One region of the Streptosporangium sp. H16 genome, then DNA from elsewhere that is predicted to be linked to it. Evidence: riboswitches for the same ligand, from Rfam matches in the RefSeq annotation. Region 1 holds a riboswitch; each other region holds the start of a gene.

What was found. Region 1 has a riboswitch for cyclic di-AMP ahead of ACTOQ2_RS25830 (CHAP domain-containing protein). Riboswitches for the same ligand answer to the same signal wherever they lie in the genome.
Region 2: it holds a riboswitch for cyclic di-AMP, as region 1 does, so the genes downstream of both, ACTOQ2_RS21320 (C40 family peptidase) here and ACTOQ2_RS25830 (CHAP domain-containing protein) in region 1, are expected to answer to the same signal.
Region 3: it holds a riboswitch for cyclic di-AMP, as region 1 does, so the genes downstream of both, ACTOQ2_RS04220 (hypothetical protein) here and ACTOQ2_RS25830 (CHAP domain-containing protein) in region 1, are expected to answer to the same signal.
Region 4: it holds a riboswitch for cyclic di-AMP, as region 1 does, so the genes downstream of both, ACTOQ2_RS41095 (PLP-dependent cysteine synthase family protein) here and ACTOQ2_RS25830 (CHAP domain-containing protein) in region 1, are expected to answer to the same signal.

What each region holds. Positions count from the first base shown of each region.
Region 1 is NZ_JBPXMD010000016.1:131,499-135,681, reverse strand. It holds gene ACTOQ2_RS25835 (hypothetical protein) at 1-493, opposite strand, end outside; cyclic di-AMP (ydaO/yuaA leader) riboswitch at 1,339-1,477, shown strand; gene ACTOQ2_RS25830 (CHAP domain-containing protein) at 1,496-2,191, shown strand; gene ACTOQ2_RS25825 (ABC transporter substrate-binding protein) at 2,880-4,183, shown strand, end outside.
Region 2 is NZ_JBPXMD010000012.1:60,401-64,583, reverse strand. It holds gene serA (phosphoglycerate dehydrogenase) at 1-628, shown strand, start outside; gene ACTOQ2_RS21320 (C40 family peptidase) at 1,128-1,736, opposite strand; cyclic di-AMP (ydaO/yuaA leader) riboswitch at 1,724-1,956, opposite strand; gene ACTOQ2_RS21315 (3-isopropylmalate dehydrogenase) at 2,097-3,143, shown strand; gene ACTOQ2_RS21310 (branched-chain amino acid aminotransferase) at 3,317-4,183, shown strand, end outside.
Region 3 is NZ_JBPXMD010000002.1:264,808-268,990, forward strand. It holds gene ACTOQ2_RS04205 (hypothetical protein) at 1-669, shown strand, start outside; gene ACTOQ2_RS04210 (roadblock/LC7 domain-containing protein) at 740-1,126, shown strand; gene ACTOQ2_RS04215 (hypothetical protein) at 1,139-1,510, shown strand; gene ACTOQ2_RS04220 (hypothetical protein) at 1,628-2,455, opposite strand; cyclic di-AMP (ydaO/yuaA leader) riboswitch at 2,723-2,874, opposite strand; gene ACTOQ2_RS04225 (DUF4253 domain-containing protein) at 3,251-4,114, opposite strand.
Region 4 is NZ_JBPXMD010000054.1:9,772-13,954, reverse strand. It holds gene ACTOQ2_RS41100 (hypothetical protein) at 1,457-1,669, shown strand; cyclic di-AMP (ydaO/yuaA leader) riboswitch at 1,866-2,018, shown strand; gene ACTOQ2_RS41095 (PLP-dependent cysteine synthase family protein) at 2,262-3,368, shown strand; gene ACTOQ2_RS41090 (MDR family MFS transporter) at 3,311-4,183, shown strand, end outside.

The sequences.
Region 1 (4,183 bases):
GGGCGGCGGCGCGCAGCCTGAGCCCGGCCGCCGTGCCGAGGACGGTCCTGAGCCTTCCGGCCTTCCCCCTGGCCCTCAGCAGGGGCGTTCCCATCCTGCCGGTGAGCAGTTCCAGGAGCCGGATGGTGGCGAGCCCGTCGTCGACGATCACGATCCGGCCCGGGAGCGCGGTGAGCCAGCGGAACTGGACCTTGCCGGAGAAGGCGTCGCCCACCACCCAGGTCTCGCCCCGGCGCGGCCGGGGCATGTCCGGCCTGGCCGCGGTGAGCTCCAGCCCTCTGGGCAGGGTGAGACGGCCCAGCTCGCGACCCGTCACGGCCAGCGGGCGGAGTTTCGCCCTGGGCACGAGATGGCTGCGGGCACCGAGCAGCCCGGCGTGGTGGGCCTCCACCGCGCAGAGCATCTGCAGCGGGGACTCCACCCAGGCAACGGCCGAACCCTGTTCCCGCGCGTGGTCTCGGCCGTCCTCCACGCCGGGCGATGACCCGTTCACGACTGCCACAACCTAACCCGGTGGCCTTAAGCGCCCGGGAACTGCGGGTGAACAGCCGACCACGCTCGACCGCCGGTGCGGCGGGTTCTCCGCCTACGGCCGTTCCAAGCCGACCGGCCCGCTGTTCGCCCTGACGCGCCCTTGTCCCGCGCGCCCTTGTCCCGCGCGCCCTTGTCCCGCGCGCCTTTACCTCCGCGGATGACAAGGCCGCCTGGAAAGCGTCTTCCTTTACCTCTCTCCTTTACCTTCGCGGGCGTCGGGCCCCCCCGAGCGCGCGTTTCTTTACCCTTCGGGCGGCCAGGCCCGCCGACGGCCTGATCCCACCCCTCCCCCATCGCCCTGAGCTGCGGAAACCCCGCCAGGCGCGGGTCGCGGACCGCCGGATCCCGAGCGCCCTCTCCTGACCTTCCATGGGAGAACCCCTACCATCCGAATACTTTTTACTATCGAACCCATATTCGAAAACATGAAGGCACAACACCTCGGACCAGGAGGTTCACCCGCGCGCCATAGCACCCCCCGGCCGGCGGCTCGCAGGCGGGTCCGGGAAACCGGGATCGCCGCGGGGACAGGGGATCCCGGCCTCGGCGGGGCGTTCCCCCACCCGCCGGGAGGAGGCGCGGCCGGCACGGCCTCACCCCGCCTCCCGGGCCGGGCGGCACCCCGCGACACCGACCCGATTCGGACGTATTCCCAAGTCTGGGCAATATGTCCTACTTGTAATCGTCTGTCCGTCTGGCGTACCTTCGTCCTATTCATGGCAATTGCCTAGATCTATCCAGGTCTGTGCATTGCCGTCACATTGCCCGACCGTGTCCCACCTGGCGGAGACCTTCCGCCGTCGGTGAGCACGGCCGCCGAATCCGCGAGGTCTGCGGAACCGGGGAACCACGTTCCTGGGGTGAATCAGCGCACTCGTGCGCCGTAGGGCACTTCCCAGCCCGAACCCGTCAGCTAACCCGGTAGGCGGAATGGAAGCGAAGCAAGGAGTCGAACCCCCGTATGGCTAAGCATCGCCTCATCTCCACCCCCCGCGCGGCATGCGCCGTCCTGGGCGCCTGTGTCGCCCTGGCCACCGGCACCACCGGCGTCGCCCTGGCCGACGGCCACGGCGTCGTGAACGCACCCCCCGTCGACACCAAGGCCCAGGATTCCAAGGCCGCCAAGACCCCGCTCCAGATCGTGGCCGAGAGGCTTCCCAAGGTCTCCGCGGCGAAGGTCCTGGACATCGCCTCCAAGCAGATCGGCGTCCGCGAGAACTCCCAGGGCGGCGGGACCAAGTTCCACTCCTGGTACATGTCGAGCCCTCGCGCCAAGGAGACCCTCGCCCGCGACGGCGGCAACACCGTGTACGACTACGCCAACGCCCCCTGGTGCGCGATGTTCGTCTCCTGGGTCGGCGAGATGGCCGGCATCCGCCCCACGATGGGCTGGGACGCCTACACCGTAGCCCACGCCAAGTGGTTCAAGGACAACGGGCACTGGGGCACCATCCCCACCCCCGGCGCCGTCGTCTATTTCGACTGGGCCGGCGGCAAGAGCATCGGCGGCATCGACCACGTCGGCTTCGTGAAGAAGGACAACGGAGACGGCACGATCACCACGATCGAGGGCAACACCGGCAACGGCGACGTCGAACAGCGCGTCCGGCCGGTCTCCCAGGTCGTCGGTTACGGATACCCCGTCTACTCCGACTGACCCCGCGCCCGCCGCCCGCGCCCGCCGCCCCCGGCGGCGCGGGCGTACCGGCCCCCGCCGGTGAGCGGCCGCCCGGTCCACCCGCTCCCGGGGGCGGCGCTCGTTCGAGCGCCGCCCCCGGGAGCGTTCCGCGTCCTCCCCCGCCCCACCCCGGCGACGCTCGTCACAGCGCCCGCCCCGCCCCGGCGACGCTCGTCACAGCGCCCGCCCCGCCCCGGGGACGCTCGTCACGGCGCCCCTCTCCCCCGCCCGGCCCGGTGGTCGCCTTCTCGAACCCCTCCCCCACGCCCGCCCCGGTGGTGGCGGCACCTGCTCCCGCGGCCTCGCCCGCGCCCGCCCTGACACTCCCTTGACAACCTTCCACCGCCGCCGCCGGGGACGCCCGCGACGCCCCCCGCCCCGCACGCACACGAAATGCCCCGACTGTATGCCCGTGAGATGGGAGCGCTCCCAATCACCTTGATGAGATGTTTGTGCATGTCTGATGCCGATAGTCCTGCCTAAAACGACCGGATGTAACGGTTGAGTTTCGGCATATTGACGTCCTGGTTGCCCATCGTCCACTCTTCGTGGGAGCGCTCCCAAAGCACATTGAGGAACGACCTCGTCGCGAGGACCGCGTTTGTCGGGGACCGGCCCGCGATGTCGCCTCCCAATGATTCGGGCGACCACCTGAGAGGGGTCCGTAATGTTGAACAACAAGCGGCACGGCAAGCTGGCCGCCGTCGCGGTCATGGCGGCCACCGCCCTGGCCATCACTTCGTGCAGTTCCAGCGAGCCGTCCGCGCCCGCCGCGGGCACCGGTTCCGCCGCCGCTCCGGCCGAGCCGGTGACCATCACCGTGCACACCTTCGGCGGCGGCGAGAACTTCGGCTACGACAAGGCCGTGGAGACGTGGAACGCGGCGCACCCGAACATCCAGGTCAAATACCAGAACCTGACCGACCGGTTCGAGGACGTCTACCTCCCGCAGCTGCTCCAGCGCCTGCAGGCGGGCAGCGGCGCGGCTGACATCATCGCCCTGGACGAGGGCGCGATGGGCCTCATGAAGGCCCGCCCGCAGTTCTTCACCGACCTGGCCGAGCACGGGCTGGACAGCCGCAAGGCCGACTTCCCCGCGGCGAAGTGGGACAACGGCATCAACGCCGACAACAAGCTCTTCGCCCTGGGCACCGACATCGGCGGCATGACCATGTGCTACCGCAAGGACCTGTTCGAGAAGGCGGGCCTGCCCACCGACCGCGAGGAGGTCGGCAAGCTCTGGCCGGACTGGAACGCCTTCAAGGCGATCGGTGAGAAGTTCAAGGCGGCCAACCCCGGCAAGACCGATCCCAAGTTCATTGACGGCCCGAACACGCTCTACAACGTGATCCTGTCGCAGGAGGCGCCGAAGAACGGCAACGTCGCCTACTTCGACAAGAACAACCAGCTCATCGTCGAGACCAACCCGGCCATCAAGACCTCCTTCGACACGGTGAAGAGCTTCAGCGAGGCGGGCCTGACCGCCAAGCTCGCCTCGTTCAGCCCGCCGTGGAACGCCGCGATCAAGAAGGGCGCCTTCGCGACCATGGGCTGCCCGGCCTGGATGCTCGGCGTGGTCTCCGGTGCGGCCGGTGAGGGCAACAAGGGCAAGTGGGACGTCGCGTCCGTACCCGGCGGCGCGGGCAACTGGGGCGGCTCCTACCTGGCGATCCCCAAGCAGAGCAAGCACCCCAAGGAGGCCGCCGAGGTCCTGAACTACCTCACCGGCAAGGAGGGCCACATCATGGCCTTCCAGGAGGCCGCGGCCTTCCCGAGCTCCCTCCCCGCGCAGCAGGACCCGGCGGTCGCCGACCTGAAGAACCCGTTCTTCAACGACGCGCCGACCGGCCAGATCTTCGGCGCCTCGGTCAAGGACCTGCTGCCCGTCTTCCTCGGTGAGAAGCACGCCCAGGTCAAGACTGCGGTGGAGAAGGTGCTCGAGGGCATGGACCAGGGCTCGGTCCCCTACGA
Region 2 (4,183 bases), on a different contig from region 1:
GGACGTCAAGCCGGGCCTGCCGCTGGCCGAGAAGCTCGGCCGGGTGTTCACCGCCCTCGCGGGCGAGGTCGCCACCAAGCTCGACGTCGAGGTGCGCGGTGAGATCGCCTCCCACGACGTCCGCGTACTGGAGCTGGCCGCGCTCAAGGGCGTCTTCACCGACGTGGTCGAGGACTCGGTCACCTATGTCAACGCCCCGCTGCTGGCCAAGGACCGCGGCGTGTCGGTCGAGCTGATCACCAGCTCCGACAGCCCCGACTGGCGCAACGTCGTGACGGTCCGGGGCGTCCTGGCCGACGGCCGCGCGGTCTCGGTCTCCGGCACCCTGTCCGGGCCGAGGCAGATCACGAAGATCGTCGAGGTCAACGGCTACCAGATGGAGATCGAGCCGACCGACCACCTGTCGTTCTTCACCTACACCGACCGCCCCGGCATCGTCGGCGTGGTCGGCCGCATCCTCGGCGACCACTCGATCAACATCGCCTCGATGCAGGTGGCCCGTGACGCCAAGGGCGGCAAGGCGCTCATCGCGCTCACCGTCGACACCGCCATCCCGGCCGAGGTGATCGACCAGATCGGCTCGGAGATCGGCGCCGACAGCGGCCGCTCGGTCGACCTGGCCGACTAGCCGTACCGCCGATGTGGCCGCCGCCCCGGAGACCGGGGCGGCGGCCACATCTCGTCTCAGCATGTGAGAAGTGTGTACGCCGGGCGAGACGGTTTTCCCGCGGCCGGGTAACCTGGAGTCAAATGCGCCAGGTTCTCGTAATTCCTACCTGCCGCGGCGAGGCCTGACAGGGGCGGGCCGGCGACTCGCCGCGGTGTCGTGGCGCGTGCCGGCTCCAAGCCCCCGCCGCCGGTCCGTGATCCGGACCCGCGACATCAGGCCTGGTCGGAGTCCCGACCGGAGTCTCGACCACCTTCCTTGCCGGTATGCGACCGAGACGAGATTCGCCATGTACGACATGTATCCCTGGAACCGTCCCGAGGAGACCGAGGACGAGGCCGTCGACGCGCTCCAGACCGCTCTGGACCGCAGGGACAACGGCGGTGCTCCCACCCGCTGAACCCGTTCTCTCCGCCGCCGGGGTCTCCACGGCCTCCCGGCGGTGATCCGCCGGCGTGTCTCATCCGCCGGTCACGGCTTCGGTCGCGAGCTCGACCCGCTTGGCCAGCTGAACCCCCTGCGGGTCGGGACGCACCGCGCCGACGAAGGATTCGCGGCGCCAGGAGTCGAGTTTCTCCTCCTTGACCACGTCGCCGGTCCGCGGGGCGTGAACCATGTAGCCGGGCTTTGTGATCATGCCGACGTGGCCGAGGCCGCTGAAGAAGGCCAGGTCACCAGGCTTGAGATTCTCCCAGGTGATCTTCTTGGAGAAGGCGGCGTACTGGTCGTTGGTGACGCGGGGGAGCTTGATCCCGGCTGCGCCGTAGGCGCGGAGCACCAGGCCTGAGCAGTCGAAGCCGCCGTGGCCGGTGCCGCCCCAGACGTAGGGCGTTCCGCGCTTGGACATGGCCCACTTCACGGCTTTCTGCCAGGCGGGCTTGACGGCCGTGGCCTTCAGCGCGTCCTTCAGCGCGGGGGTGTTGAGCGCGGCGGGCCCGGGGGCGGGGGGCGGGGAGGCGGCCAGGGCGGCGGTCGAGGTCGCGCACACCGCGGCGCCGGCGACGATCATGGAGGCGGAGATGGACAGGACACGGGGGAGAACTGTGCCGGACAGGATGATTCCTTCCATAAGGCCGGCCGGGTGAGCTGTCGGGCTCGGGCGTGGAGGCCGCCCTACGGCGCGAGAACGCGCTGATTCGCCCCAAGGAATCCACCTGATGACGGCCGGGAACGCGCTCCGGGGGAGGAGCGGGGTGCCCGGGGTCCGGTAGATCCCGTAAAGAGTGGTTCCCCGGCTCCGTGCGGGCCCGGTAAGGGGATGGCCCGTACGGATTAGGCATTGACGTGAATGGGAGGACCATAACGAAACCTCACGAAACGGTCAATACCAAGCAAAGGCGGACAAAACGATCAGGGGTCCCGCCGGACGAGTGTGTCCGGAGGATGAGACCGGTGTTCGATCACCGAGACGGACCGGTAAGGTGCCTGCATGGATTCGCGTAACATTCGCCTGGCGGTCATCCCCGGGGACGGAATCGGAGTCGAGGTCGTCACCGAGGGTCTGAAGGTCCTCGAAGCGGTCGGCACGAAGGTGGAGACCACCACCTACGACCTCGGGGCCAAGCGCTACCACGAGACCGGCGAGACCCTGCCCGACCCGGTCCTCGACGAACTGCGCGGATACGACGCGATCCTGCTCGGCGCGGTCGGCGACCCCAGCGTGCCCCCGGGCGTCCTGGAGCGCGACCTGCTGCTCAAGCTCCGCTTCCAGCTCGACCACTACGTGAACCTCCGCCCGGTCAAGCTCTTCCCCGGCGTCGAGACGCCGCTGGGCAAGGCCCGTCCCGAGGACATCGACATGGTCGTCGTCCGCGAGGGCACCGAGGGCCCGTACGCCGGTGCGGGCGGCGTCATGCGCCGGGGCACGCCGCACGAGATCGCCACCCAGGAGTCGCTGAACACCGCCCACGGCGTCGAGCGCGTCGTGCGCTACGCCTTCGACAAGGCGCTGGGCCGCCCCCGCAGGAAGCTGACGCTGGTCCACAAGACCAACGTGCTCACCTACGCCGGCGACCTCTGGGCCCGCACCTTCGACCGCGTCGGCCTGGAGTATCCCGACGTCCGGACCGACTACTGCCACGTCGACGCGGCCTCGATGTTCTTCGTCAGCCAGCCGGAGCGCTTCGACGTGATCGTCACCGACAACCTCTTCGGCGACATCCTCACCGACATCGGCGCGGCGATCGCCGGTGGCATCGGCCTGGCGGCCAGCGGCAACGTCAACCCCGACCGCACCGCGCCGAGCATGTTCGAGCCGGTCCACGGCAGCGCCCCCGACATCGCGGGCCAGGGCAAGGCCGACCCGACCGCCACGATCCTGTCGGTCGCCATGCTCCTCGACCACCTGGGCATGGCCGCCGAGGCCGCCAGGGTCGAGCGGGCCGTCGCCGACGACCTGGCCGGGCGGCCGGGCGGCCGGGCCGGCCGGGCCACCCACGAGATCGGCGACGACATCACCGCCCGAGTAGCCGGCTGAGGAAGCCGCCCTCCTCGACCCCGACGCGCCTGGCGGCTCACCCGAGCCGCCAGGTGCGTTTTTGTTTCTCCAGCACTGCCGGTTTTCGGCATGGATGGAGTAGTTTCCCGTTACCCGGTCCGACGCAGAATGGACCCAAGGGTAAGCCAGACACCAAGAGAAGGATCCGTGCGATGACCACCGCTCAGAAGCTCAGCTTCGACGTGCAGCTCTCCGACCACGCTCGCACCGCGGCAGAGCGCGAGCAGGTAATGGCGAGCCCCGGGTTCGGTCAGGTCTTCACCGACCACATGATCTCGATCGACTACACCGAGGGGCGGGGCTGGCACGACGCCAGGCTCATGCCGTACGGCCCGCTCAGCCTCGACCCCGCGACGTCGGTCTTCCACTACGCGCAGGAGCTTTTCGAGGGGCTCAAGGCCTACCGCCAGGAGAACGGCACGATCGTGACCTTCCGGCCCGAGGCGAACGCCGCTCGCTTCAACACCTCCGCGGCGCGGATGGCCATGCCCGAACTGCCCGAGGAGACGTTCGTCGAGTCGCTGGAACTGCTCGTCCAGACCGACCGCGAGTGGGTGCCGACCACGCCGGGACACAGCCTCTACCTGCGCCCCTTCATGATCGCGACGCAGCCGGCGCTCGGAGTCAACTACCCGTCCAGGACCTACAAGTACATGGTCATCGCCTCCCCTGCGGCGGCCTACTTCGGCGGGGGCAAGACCGTTACGGTCTGGCTCTCCACCGAGTACACCCGCGCGGCCCCCGGCGGGACCGGCTTCGCCAAGTGCGGCGGAAACTACGCGGCGGCCTTCGTCGCCCAGCGCCAGGCCGTCGAGCAGGGCTGCGACCAGGTGGTCTGGCTCGACGCGGGCGAGCACCGCTACGTCGAGGAGATGGGCGGGATGAACCTGTTCTTCGTCTACGGCGACCGTCTGCTGACCCCGGCGCTCACCGGCACGCTCCTGCCCGGAATCACCCGCGACTCGATCCTCTCCCTCGCCTCCGGCCTCGGCCTCCAGTCCGAGGAGGGGCGCCTGTCG
Region 3 (4,183 bases), on a different contig from region 1:
CCTGACGCGCGGGCCCCCCAGCCGTCGGGGGGCGAGCAGCTGGTCGCGCGGGGCCTGCTCACCAGGGGGGAACTGGAGTTCTGCGTGCTGAGCGCGGTGCTCGACGCCGCGTACTTCCTGCTGCAGGCCACCGGGCACCGGCCCAGGTTCCGGCGGGGAGAGCGGCACTGGCTCGGACCGCAGTGGTACTTCGACGCGACCGGCCTGCTCCGGGAGTGCGAGCGAAGGAAGGCGCAGTTGGAACAGACCTGGCCGTCCGCGGAGCTGGACACGCTCCCGGTCGTCCCGCTCGGGCGCATCGGCGCCCAGCGGGTGGTGCTGAGCTCGCTCCAGTGGGAGGTGCTCGTCGGCGCCGACTCCACGGCGACCCCCGCCGACCTGGCGCGCAAGCTGGGCCGTCCCGCGTACTCGGTGCTGCTCGCCGTACGGCAGCTCGCCTCGTCCGGGCTGCTCCGCCTCCCGGAGCCCGCTCCGGCAGAGACTCCCGGGACTCCCGGGACTCCCGAGGCACCGGCACCGCTGCCCAGGCGGACGAGGGGTGCCACGGAGATCCCGGCGGCCGGCACGGGTTCTCCGGAGACGTCGGACTGGCTCCCCAGGGCGAACGGGGACCCGGCCGACGTCAGCCTGCTCATCCGGCTCAGGAACGCATTGGAGGCCATGACTTGAGCGACTTGAGCGACTTGAGCCCGGTCACATGCCGATAAGGCTGCGGACGCTGAAGCTGATCGGAAGGAGGATGCCGGTGGAACTGCGTGAGGAGATACGGCGCGAGATGGCGGCGCTGCGAGAACGCGTACCCGACGTGAACGGGAGCATCGCGTGCAGCGTCGACGGTCTGACGATAGCGAGCGATCTGGACAGGGACACCGAGCAGACCGGGGCGCTCTCCTCCGCGGTGCTGGCTCTCAGCCGCCGGATGACGAGCATGGCCGGCAAGGGCACCTTCGAGGAGACGTTGATCTCCGGCACCAACGGCTACGCGGCGTTCTACGCCGCCGGACCCAAGATCGTCCTCACAGTCCTGGCGCGCCCGGGGACCAACCTCGGGCTGCTCCGGCTGGAGGGCCGCAAGACGGCGGCCAGACTGGCCGCCGCCGGCTCGCGCACATCGATACCCCAGTGATCGGAGACAGCAATGGGCAACATGGACATCTCGCTCAAGGAGATGATGGCGATCGACGGTGCCGTCGGCGCGGTCGTCGTCGACTACAACAGCGGGATGGCGCTGGGCGCGCTCGGCGGGTCCAAGGACCTCGACCTCCAGATCGCGGCCGCGGGTAACACCGAGGTCGTCAAGGCCAAGATGCGGACCATGGAGTCGCTCGGCCTCAAGGACGGCATCGAGGACATCCTCATCACGCTCGGCACGCAGTACCACGTGATCCGCCCGATCTCGGGCCGGAGTGGCAAAGGGCTGTTCCTCTACCTGGCTCTCGACCGGAACCGGGCCAACCTCGCGCTCGCGCGGCACACCCTGCGCGGCATCGAGGAGAAGCTCGAGGTCTGATCCTCCGGTGCGGTCCGTGCCCCGGGAGGCACGGACCGCACCGGAGTCCTTTCTGCGTCTTTTCTGAGCGTTCCCGGAGGACTCCGGCGGGGGTCTCCGGAGGGCGGCGGCGCCGGCTCAGCCCTTCCCCGCGCCGATCTCGGCGGCGCGGGCACCGGCGACGGCCACGCCGGCCGGGGCGTGCCAGGAGGCGGGCTCGACCATGACCTTGGGCTTGCCGGCCCACGGCCGCGCCGCGGCGCTCACCAGCTGGGTCTGCACGCCTATCCCCAGTTCCTGGGCCTTGGCGAAGACGACCGTCGGGGGCTTGGCCGGGCTGGTGTCCCTGCGGCTCCAGGCACCGGTGGAGAACGCGACGGGGTGGTTCTTTATCCCCGTACCGTTACCCCACTTGGTGACCACGTACTGGATGTCGATGTGGCCCATCCCGCCGTTGCCGTCCACGCCGAGCGTGCCGGCGTTGAACGTTCCACCGGTCAGGTCGGCGAAGGTCTTGGCGTCGATGTCGATCATAATGCCCTGGTTCGAGGGGGAACCGGGGCCGCGGTCGCCGACGAAGAACTTGGCCTTCTTGCCCTTGTAGATGATGTAGCCCTCGGTGAGCAGGGGCCAGCTCGGGCTGGCGATCATGCCCTTCTGCATCGGCCGGCCGCTGGCGGGCAGACCCGTGTCACCGGCCCGGCCGGAGGAGTCGTCCCAGAAGTAGGAGGCCGTGGTCGCGCCCTGGAGGAGGACGGACTCGGCGCTGGCCTTCGCCACCCCGACCTCGGGGTCGGCGGTGGCGGCGAAACAGGTGGAGGCGGGCAGCGCCACCGCGACACCGGTGGCGGCGAGGACGCTCGCGCCGACCAGGGCGGCGGCTGCGAGGCGGCTTCCGCGGGGCTTGTTCTTCTGCCAGGTGAACTTGCTCAGGCCGTTCTTGTGCAAACCAAAGAAGGGGCGCATGGAGAAAAGGCTCTTTCGCGAGGGAACGGGGCAGCCACGTGCGACACACCGAAGGGGTGCACGGGCGGGGACGCGCTCGTCGGAAAAGGGGGCGTAGCCGGAATCTCGGGCAATCGCTACGCGGAGCACGATCTGGAAGGTGCCGCGATCAGGCGCGGCGAGAAGGTCCGGGGGGAACGGGGGATGTCGGCGGAAGGGGGGAAAAGTTCAGGTGGTCGGCACGGACAAGGGCTGCACCGACGTGGTAACGCGGTGATCCATGAGGGGATCTCCTCTCCATCTCGTCTACCGGGTTAGCTGACGGGTTCGGGCGGTGGAGTTGCCCTACCGCCGCGTGGTCGCGGCGGATTCACCCCGGAAAAGTGGTTCCCCGGCTCCGGGGCCCCTGTGGGGCCCTCGGGATTCGACGTCGGCCGGCCGCTCCCTCTTGTGAAGGGCAGGTCGCCTACCGATGACTGTGGACACTACCCACCCAAACCGGACAAAGCAAAGCAAACACCATGAAAACCCCAGAAGATCTACCTACAAGCTTCAAGGAAGCCTCATCGATCGCCCCGCCAGGCCAACACCTGTCCTACCAGCACGGATGTCTCCCCCATCTCGGTGTCCAGCCCCGGAACCCCGTTCCTGTCCCCGTTCCAGGCCCCGCGTCCGGAGATCCACGGAAGATCCACGCGGGAGAACGCGCGCCCCGTGAGCCCTCCCCCGGCCCGCCGGTTCCTTTGCGCAAAGGTTCGCTCAAGGGGAGCCCGCCTCGCGGGTCGTCCCCGGCCGATCGGTCCCGCCCGGCCCCGCTCAGTCCCACCAGAACGACCAGGCGTTCCTGCCCTTGATCTGCTCGGCGTAGTCGATGAGGTTCCCCGCCCCCTGGATGATGCTGTCGGGGCAGAACGTCCAGTGCTCCGCGGCGACGTGCAGGGCGTGCTCGGAGGTGGTCGGGGGCGCGGCGACGCTGAGGTCGAGGGTGTTGAAACCCATCCCGACCACCCGCACCCCGAACCTGTCCTCCCAGCTGCGCACGACGGCCGCGAGCGGGACCATCCACTCGTTGTGGTTCAGGGCGCCCTGCCAGCCCATGACGGCGAGGGCGTCGGCCCCGCGCTCGACCGCGACGAGCCCGAGCGGGGTCCTGCGCTCGGCCACCAGCCCGGCGTACCAGTCGGCGACCACGCCGGGGTCGGCGGCGAGCCTGCCCGGGGGGGCCGGGCCGGGACACTCGGGTCCGAAGGGCTCGAGCAGTTCGAGCTGGTCGAGGTTGGCCTTGGCGATCCAGTCGGACCACACCTCGGCCATGAACGCGGCGGCGTGGTAATTGTCGATCTGACCGGCCGTGTCCGGGGCGATCTGGCCGGCCGACCAGGGCTGGACGGAGTCCTCCAGCAGCACCGGCCACAGGCCCGACCGCTCGTGCTGGGCCCTCAGCCGCGCCCAGTACTCGCCGGAGACCGCCACCTCGCTGAGCCAGAACGCCGGACGGCGACGGACGGCGAGCTGGGCGTAACCGGGGTCGGGCCACACCACGTCCCCCGGCGGCAGCTCCACCGAGAGCCTCCTGCCCCTGCCCCCGCCGGTTCCGTCGCCGCCCTCGCTCCCGTCGGCTCCGTCGGCGAACAGCTGGCCCAGAACTGGCGGAAGTCGCTCACTCTCACAATCGCTCATCTCTACCGATCCGATCCTGACCACGGACCAATTTTGGCCTGTCAACCATCCCGAGGGACAGTTCTGCCC
Region 4 (4,183 bases), on a different contig from region 1:
GATGAGGAGAAGAAGCACTGAGGTGAGTACGGCCAGGCAGACGGAGCTCGGATCAAGAGGCAAAGGAGTGTCATCACGCCCTGCGAGCAGTTGCCTGGCTTGGGGCATCAAGGGGGGATGGGGCTCTGCGTATGCTTTCAGCACCCCATGATCAGCGGCAGAGGCGTGCCCGGGAGGGGCAGGCATGCCGCCGTGCCTTTGCCAGTGGTCCAGGTGTCCCAGGGTGTGCATCCCGGCGACGCCCAGAACCAGAGCGATCAGAAGAAGCCGGTACGACACCCGCACCGTGAACTGGCGGGCTGAACCGTCCATCGTCCTCCTTCGCTCTCGCGGTCTGACCTTCCCAGCTGTTCTACGATTTACCATCGTAGGCCAGTCGGCGTAGACTTATGGGCCGGAAACCCTCGCGGAAGCGAACACCGACGAGGCGTGCGCCGCAAACTCCTCAGCCTGTCCAGCGAGCGCATTGCCAATCGCTCGCAGGCATTGTGGCCGGCAAGTGAACGACGGGGGCGCCGTGAAGGCGCGTCGCGCGACCAGGTTCGCAGGGTAGGGCAGTACTCGGCCGTCGGGTCAAAGCCGACTAATCGCTACACAAGCTCATACTATCCAACATAGTAAACACTGGCGGACAGGTCTCCCTCCGCTGACCGCCAACGCTGCTCCCGGCCCCGGGCGGCGGCGGATCCTCGCCCTGCGGCCACGCTCCTCTGAGTCACTTACTCAAAGGAGAACGAGAATGCACACAGAGTGATGTACGGTTCGCTCTGTGACCGCGTGCGCCCGCTCATCCGCCTCTCGGCTTCCTGGAACGCCAGGACTGTGGATCGGCATGCTCGCGGCACTCATCGTCTTCCACGTGATCCTTTGTACAGCTGGGTCGCATATCCGCGTTGAGGACTCCTCGCCTCACTCCGCCGGGGCGGCCTCGTCTCATGGAAACCCAGGGTCAGGCCACCACGAACATCCGGTGACGTGTGACGCTCCCACCATGCTGACGGCTTCCGATCACCGCGGCGCGGCGTCCTTCCCCCCTTTTCTGGTGGTGTTGAAGCCGGGCGTATCCGATGAAGCCGTACCAGAGCATCTGCGACGAGTGCGTGGCTTCGACTCTCGGCTCTCGCTGCGCTCTGGAACGAGTCTTCTTGCCCTGCTCTGTGAATCGCGGGTATAAGAGCGGCTTCCTGGTGCGTTCGCCTTCGGCGCACTTGACCAACGTTTTCGTTCTGCGTCCTCGCCCGGAGGCGCCATTTCGCTTCGCCTGAGAATGGCCGAGGCAGAGGCGCTCGTCCACCTAAGTCGCTGTCTTCGGTGAAACGGCGGTCGCCAGGCTGGAGAACGCGGAGCCTGCGCCTCGCTCGGGCTGGGTCACGATCGCCATCAACGCCGCGGATCCCTGCAGGTCACACCCCCGCAAGGGCAGGACCACGATTGCATACTATGTATTGTAGTAGGAGTGGTCGAGGAGGTGAATGATCAACTCGTGCGCGGCAGGGTTGGAAGTCAACGCGTTGCCTCGTTTCTCTCATGCGCATACATCCACCCGAACAGCAGGCTCCTCCTCAAGGAGGCCAGGGGAGACGCCAGGGCCGACGAGGTAGCGGAAGGCGCGCATACCCCACAGCGCGACATCGAGTGCAAAACTCGCCACCTCTACTACTACTCATAGCAAATAAGTTAAAAATTGTGGAAAAAAGGTCCCGCCGCGCGGGGAATCTCATTGAACGTTCCTGGGTGTGGTGTGCGTGGTTTTATCCGAACCGCCTACCTCCGGGGAACTCAAGACATACGCCTGACATGCGGTGGGTGATGCCGCCATAGTGCCGAGAGCGCGTCTCACCTGCGTAGATTCCCTTCCCGTGCGGCGATCGTAGCCGCCGAGTCTGCGATCTTCACGGAGTCGGGGCCCCAGTCTCTCTGGGGTGAATCGGCGCGCCCGCCCCCACGCGGCGCCCCGTAGGGCACTTCCACACCCGACCCCGCCCGCTAACCAGCTAGGCGCCTGGAAGTAAGGAGAACTCCCCGCATAACCACATACCGCTTCCCCCTGACGGGGGAGTTGCCAGGCGGTCATTCCTGCTCCAGCCGGGCCGCCGCCCGCGCCGTGATCTTCGATTTCATCGGAATCGGCACAACCTGTACGGGCTGCGCGGCAGCCCCGGCCACCACGGTCTCGCCAACTCCGAGGCCGCCACCCTGTGGCCTGGCCATCACACCGGCGGTGTCCGCCGAAGCGAAGCAAGCTCATCAGAGGAATGCAGATGGAGAACACTCGTGTGAAGACCCGGGCCTCGACGGCGAGCGTTGCGGGAACCCCCTCTCCGGCAAGCCTTGTCGGCGACACGCCGGTGCTGTGGGTGCCTGAGCTGTGGACCGGTGAAGAAGAACGTGGCTTCTGGGCGAAGCTGGAAGGCTGCAACCCGGGCGGTATCAAGGACCGCCCGGCGTTGCACATGATCGAGCAGGCGCGCCTGCGCGGAGAGTTGCAACCGGGGCGGGCGATCATCGAGTCGACCAGCGGGACGCTCGGGCTCGGCCTGGCGCTGGCGGGCATCGTCCACCACCATCCGGTGATCCTGGTGAGCGACCCCGGCCTGGAACCGTTGATGCACCGGCTGCTGCGCGCCTACGGAGCCCATGTCGAGACGGTTGGCGCCCCCCACCCCACCGGGGGGTGGCAGGAGGCGCGGCGCCGGCGCGTCGGCGAACTCCTGGCCGAACACCCCGGCGGGTACTGCCCCGACCAGTACAGCAACCCCGACAACGTCTCGGCCTACCAAGGCCTCGCCCAGGAACTGGCCGACCGGCTCGACCGGCTCGACATCCTGGTGTGCAGCGTGGGCACCGGCGGCCACAGCGCCGGCGTGTTCGGCGCGCTGCGCGAGCTCCGGCCTTCCGTACGCCTGGTGGGGGTCGACACGGTCGGTTCCACGATCTTCGGTCAGCCCGCTCGCGCGCGGCTCATGCGTGGTCTGGGCAGCAGCATCCATCCGCGCAACGTCGCGTACAGGGCTTTCAGCGAGGTGCACTGGGTGGCGCCCGGCGAGGCCGTGTGGGCCTGTCGCCGGCTCGCGGCGGGCAGATACGCGTCCGGAGGATGGAGCGTGGGCGCCGTCGCGCTCGTGGCCTCCTGGCTGGCGCGTTCCGAGCCCGCGGGCACGCAGATCGCTGCGGTCTTTCCCGACGGCCCCGAACGCTACTTCGACACCGTCTACAACGACGCCTACTGCGCCGAGCACGGTCTGCTCGAGGTCAAGCCGGAGCCTGAGCCCGACGAGATCGCTCATCCGCGCGAAGCCGAGGTGGTGCGATGGACGCGCTGCGCTACCGTGGTGGACCCGGTGAAAGACGCGGAAGAGCGCACATGAGAACCACCCTCGCCCAGGTGCGATCGTTCAACCGGCCGATCCGGCTTCTCCTGGTCAACCAGCTCACCATCAACGTCGGCTTCTACATGCTCATGCCGTACCTCGCCCTGTATCTGTCCGACGACCTCGGGCTGGCGGTCTGGCTGGTCGGCCTCATCCTGGGCGTACGCAACCTCAGCCAGCAAGGCATGTTCCTGCTGGGCGGCAGCCTGGCCGACCGGATCGGCTACAAGCCGATGATCATGGCTGGGCTGATCCTTCGAAGCGTCGGGTTCGCGCTGCTCGGCCTGGTCGAGTCGCTGCCGGCACTGATCGTCGCCGCCGCGCTCACCGGCTTCGCCGGCGCGCTGTTCAACCCTGCGGCCCGCGCCTACCTGGCTCAGGAGGCGGGTGAGCGCAAAGTCGAGGCGTTCGCGGTCTTCAACGTCTTCTACCAGACGGGCATCCTGGCCGGGCCGGTGATCGGCCTGCTGCTCAACGGTGTCGCCTTCCGTCTCATCTGCTTGGTCGCGGCCGGACTGTTCACCGTTTTGGCCGTCGTGCAGGTGCGGGCCCTGCCGGCGCGGTCCGGTGGCAGGGCGGGCGCTGAGGCGAGTCTGCTGCAGGACTGGCGCCAGGTGATCGGCAATCGCGCCTTCCTGCTGTTCTCGCTGGCCATGGTCGGCTCCTACGTGCTCAACTTTCAGATCTATCTGGGCCTGCCCATTGAGATCCGCCGGATGACCGGTGGTGAGGCCGGGGTCACGCTGATGTTCGTGCTCTCTGGCGGGCTGGCCATCCTCGGGCAGGTTCGCATCACCGCCTGGGCCAAAGCG